2 regions of the Diaphorobacter sp. MNS-0 genome follow, and region 1 is predicted to be linked to the other one. Evidence: riboswitches for the same ligand, from Rfam matches in the RefSeq annotation. Region 1 holds a riboswitch; the other holds the start of a gene.
The links. A riboswitch is a leader RNA that binds a small molecule or an ion and turns the genes downstream of it on or off. The one in region 1 is predicted to bind glycine.

Region 1 (2,390 bases):
GTTCGCCTCCATCAACAAGTTTCCGCTCGCAGCCATTCCGTTCTTCATCCTGGCGGGCAACCTCATGGAGACCGGCGGTATTTCGCGCCGGCTCGTGGAGTTTGCCAAGAGCATCGTGGGCGGCGTGCAGGGCGGCCTGCCCATGACCTGCGTGCTCACCTGCATGATCTTCGCGGCCGTCTCAGGGTCATCGGTGGCGACCACGTTCGCCATCGGCGCCATCCTGATTCCTGCGCTCATCAAGCATGGCTACCCCACCAGCTACGCGGCCGCGCTGCAGGCCACCAGTGCCGAGCTGGGTGTGATCATCCCGCCGTCGATCCCCATGATCCTGTACGGCGTGGCGGCCGAGGTATCGATCGGCGAGCTGTTCATCGCCGGCTTCGGCCCCGGCATCCTGATCAGCGGTGCGCTGATGCTGTTCGTCTGGGTGTATTGCAAGTACAAGGGCTGGGGCAAGCATGACGGCGACGGGCGCATGCCCTTCGGCCGCGCGCTGCTGCAGGCGGGCTGGGCACTGCTGATGCCAGTCATCATCCTGGGCGGCATCTACGGCGGCGTGTTCACGCCCACCGAGGCCTCTGCCGTGGCCGTGTTCTACGCGCTGGTGGTGGGCATGCTGATCTACCGCGAGATCCGCGTCGCGGACCTGTTCGCCATCCTACGCAAGTCGGCCATCTCGTCGGCGGTGATCATGTTCATCATTGCCAATGCGGGCCTGTTTGCCTTCCTCATCACGCGCGCTGGCGTGCCGGACGCCATCGGCCGCTGGCTGCAGGAGGTGCTGCAGTCGCCCGCGCTGTTCCTGCTGGGCGTGAATGCCGCGCTGTTCGTGATCGGCATGTTCATCGAGACCAGCGCCGCCATCATCGTGCTGGCGCCGATCCTGGCGCCGGTGGCCCAGCACTTCGGCGTGGACCCGGTGCACTTCGGGCTGATCATGGTGGTGAACCTGGCGCTCGGCATGATCACGCCACCCTTCGGCGTGAACCTGTTCGCGGCGTGCACGGTGGCGCGCATCTCTCTGGATCGCATCGTCGCCCACCTGCTGCCGTTCGTGGGCGTGGTCCTGCTGTGCCTCCTGGTCATCACCTACGTGCCATCGCTTTCATTGGCCCTGCGTGATCTCGTGTACGCAAAATAGATAGAATCCGTCCCGTCAGGAGAGAGTCCGCGCCCCTCAGGGCCGGGCCGCCGAAGGCGCAGGCAGCAGCCGAACGCTCAGGCAAAAGGACTGGCGACACGCCCGCAGGGATGCGGGTGTTTCCCTTGCTGGAGAGAGGCCGCAGCAGCATGCGGCCCACCGAAGGAGCAAGCCCCGCGACATGCCATGCAGGCGGGGTGAATCTCTCAGGTAAAGCGGACAGCGGGGCAAATCGGCGATCGAGAGATCGCTCCACCATTTGCCTTCGCCCATTGCCATGTCCGCCATGTCCGACCTGCTCACCACTCCCCTCAACGCCCTGCACATCGAACTGGGCGCCCGCATGGTGCCCTTCGCCGGCTACTCCATGCCCGTGCAATACCCCATGGGCCTGATGGCCGAGCACCACCACACGCGCACGGCGGCCGGCCTGTTCGACGTGTCGCACATGGGGCAGCTCAAGCTGGTCGGCCCTGACGCCGCTGCCGCGTTCGAGACGCTGACGCCCGTGGACGTGGTCGACCTGCCCGTGGGCAAGCAGCGCTACGGCCTGCTCCTCAATGACGAGGGCGGCATCATCGACGACCTCATGTTCTTCCGCATGGCGCAGGACGAGCTCTTCGTGATCGTCAACGGCGCCTGCAAGGTGGGCGACATTGCCCACATCCAGGAGCGCATCGGCCAACGCTGCCAGGTGATTCCCATGCCCGACCAGGCCCTGCTCGCGCTGCAGGGCCCACAGGCGGCTGCGGTGCTCGCGCGTCTGGCACCAGGCGTGGACAAACTGGTGTTCATGACCGGCGGGCATTTCGACATCGCGGGGGCGCAGTGCTTCGTGACGCGCAGCGGCTACACCGGAGAGGACGGCTTCGAGATCTCGGTGCCCGCCACGCAGGCCGAGGCCCTGGCGCGCACGCTGCTGGCCCAGCCCGAGGTCAAGCCCATCGGCCTGGGCGCACGCAATTCGCTGCGCCTGGAAGCCGGCTTGTGCCTATATGGCAACGACATCGACACCACTACCACCCCACCCGAAGCCGGCCTGAACTGGGCCATCCAGAAGGTGCGCCGTACAGGCGGCGCGCGCGCTGGCGGTTTTCCCGGTGCCGACAAGGTGCTGGCCCAGATCGACAGCCCGGCCACCCTCACGCGCAAGCGCGTGGGCCTGGTGGCGCTGGAGCGCGTGCCCGTGCGTGAGCACACCGAGTTGCAAAACGAGTCGGGCGAGCGCATCGGCGAAGTCACCAGC
Region 2 (2,390 bases), 1.5 Mb from region 1:
CAGGCGCAGGCCCAGGGGCTGGGCCAGCAGCGGGGTGAATGCGCCCAGCGCCAGCACGTAGGCGTCGCCGCGCAAGCGCTCGTAGCCGCCGGCCTCGTTGGTGATCTCCACATGGTCGATGGCGCCGCCCGCCGGGTGCAGCGCGGTGATGTGGCAGCCCAGGCGGAATTGCACGCCCGCGGCCTGGGCCACGCCGGCCAGCGCGCGCGTGAACAGGTGGGCGTCGCCGGACTCGTCCTCCGCCGTGTAGGTGGCGCCCGCCAGCTGCGGGCGGACGTGGGCCAGGGCTGGCTCGATGCGCACGGCCTCGTCGGCATCCACCACGCGGCGGTGGCAGCCCAGCGCACGCATCTGCTCGGCGGGCGCCAGCGCGGCGTCGAACTCCTGGGCGCTGGTGTAGAAGTGCAGGATGCCCTGCGTGCGCTGGTCGTACTGCAGGCCCGTGTCGGTGCGCAGTTGCTGCAGCGTGCTGCGGCTGTAGCTGCCCAGGCTCACGATCTGCTCGATGTTGTGGCGCGTGCGCGCGGGCGTGCATTCGCGCAGGAATTGCAGGCCCCAAAGCCACTGGCGCATGTCCGCGCGCAAGCGAAACAAGAGCGGCGCATCCTCTTTGCCCAGCCACTGCAGCACCTTGAGCGGCGCGCCGGGGTTGGCCCAGGGCTCGGCGTGGCTGACCGAGATCTGGCCGCCGTTGGCGAAGCTGGTTTCCGCACCGGGCACAGCCTGCCGGTCGATGACGGTGACCTCGTGGCCGAGTTGCTGGAGGAAGTACGCAGAGGTGGTGCCGACGACGCCGGCGCCCAGAACGATCACGCGCATGGTTTACAAGCCTTTTTCAAGGTTTGCGCAGGCAGGGCAAGCGCGAGCAGCTATTGAATGAATAGCGAACAGCGGGCGCGACATGGCCTGGCTGCCGCTCCCCCTGTCCTTGGTACCTGAGAGATTCATGCCGCGCGGGACCGTGCGCGGCACTTGCTCCTTCGGTGCGCCACGGCGGGCGTGGCGGCTCTCCAGACGGCTGTGTGGGTGTGCAGTACGGAACCTGAGCGTGTATGGGAGTTTGCGCCTTCGGTGAAACGGCACATGGCCGTTTGCTCTCCTGCGCCGGCCATCGTAGCGGCCCGGGCGCGGCGCCCCCAGCGGGCTAACCCTCAGACCATGAACACGCTCTCAGGGCGGGGCGCTGGGTGCATGCTCAGGGGTAGACCGCTTCGCCCAGGTTGAGCATGAGGCGGTTGGCCCAGGCGAACAGCGCGGCGGCGTGCACCGTGTCCAGGATTTCCAGGTCGCTCAGGCCCGCGGCGCGCAGCGGCGCGAGGTGCTGCGGCCCGAATGCACCGGGCGCGCGCGTGAGCGCGGCGCTGGCCTGCGCCAGGGCGCGCTCGCGGGCGTTGGTGCCGGCGCTGTCGGGGTCGGTGAAGATCTGCGCGATCACGTCGTTGCGCTTGGCCAGCTGCTCGAAGCGCTGCGCATGCACCGACGCGCAGTACACGCAGCCGTTGATGCGCGAGACCACGGTGGTGGCCACCTCGCGCTCGGCGCGCGGCAGGCCGCCAGGCGCATACATGATGGCGTTGAACGCCTCTGAGCGCTCGGCCAGCACGCGGGGCTGGTGCGCCAGCACGAGGTAGAAGTCCGACGTGCGTGCCTTGGGGTGGCTTGCGTCCAGCACGGCGTTCTGCTCGGCGCTGGCGGTGGCGGGGTCCACTACGGGCAGCCAGGCCTTCCAGTCCAGCGTCTCGCTGGTGTAGCCGGCCAGGCGCAGCGGCTCGCCGGGCGGGGGCAGGTTGGCGGGGTGCACGAAGGGCGCTTCTGGCGTTGTGGCGGCAGCGACCGGCTTGGCTGCGGTGCCCGCGGGGCCGAGGGCGGCCAGCGCCGCCACGCCGGCCACCAACCGCGCCTGGTAGGCCACGAAGCCGATGAGCTGCGCGAGCAGCACCACGTCCGGCGTGGCGAGGCCCGCCTGGGGCAGGGCGAGCAGGGCCGCGCGGTCGGCCGCAGCGGGCTGCGTGGCCAGCAGCTGCGTGAAATGCGTGATGGCTTGCCAGCGGGCATCCGCCGCGGGGGCGGGCAGGCCGGCCAGGCGCGCGCCGTAATGGTCGGCCAGCGTTGCCACGCCGCTGGCGGCCGCCACGGCCTGGGCCACGGACAGGCGCTCGGCCAGCGCCAGGCCCCCGGGCAGTGCTGGCGCGAGCAGCAGGTCTTCGCAGGCCTGGGTGGCGGTGATGGCCTTGGCGCGCTGTTGGCGCGCGGCCTGGGCATGGGGGGCATGGCCCAAACGGGCGAGCTGGTCGATGGTGTCGGTCATGGCGAAGGCAGGATGCGTTGGGAGGTGTCGGCGGGCGTCCATTCGTCGCCGAGCAGTTCGGGCTCGGCATAGGCCTGCAGCG

Region 2: linked by a shared signal. The riboswitch ahead of K2L43_RS17130 (D-amino acid dehydrogenase) and the one ahead of gcvT (glycine cleavage system aminomethyltransferase GcvT) in region 1 are both predicted to bind glycine.

The regions. Positions count from the first base shown of each region.
Region 1 covers NZ_CP080761.1:2,089,330-2,091,719, forward strand. Annotated here, with positions in the region: gene K2L43_RS10005 (TRAP transporter large permease) at 1-1,144, shown strand, start outside; glycine riboswitch at 1,151-1,243, shown strand; glycine riboswitch at 1,263-1,377, shown strand; gene gcvT (glycine cleavage system aminomethyltransferase GcvT) at 1,422-2,390, shown strand, end outside.
Region 2 covers NZ_CP080761.1:3,611,556-3,613,945, reverse strand. Annotated here, with positions in the region: gene K2L43_RS17130 (D-amino acid dehydrogenase) at 1-819, opposite strand, end outside; glycine riboswitch at 913-1,024, opposite strand; gene K2L43_RS17125 (peroxidase-related enzyme) at 1,196-2,308, opposite strand; gene K2L43_RS17120 (NAD(P)-binding domain-containing protein) at 2,305-2,390, opposite strand, start outside.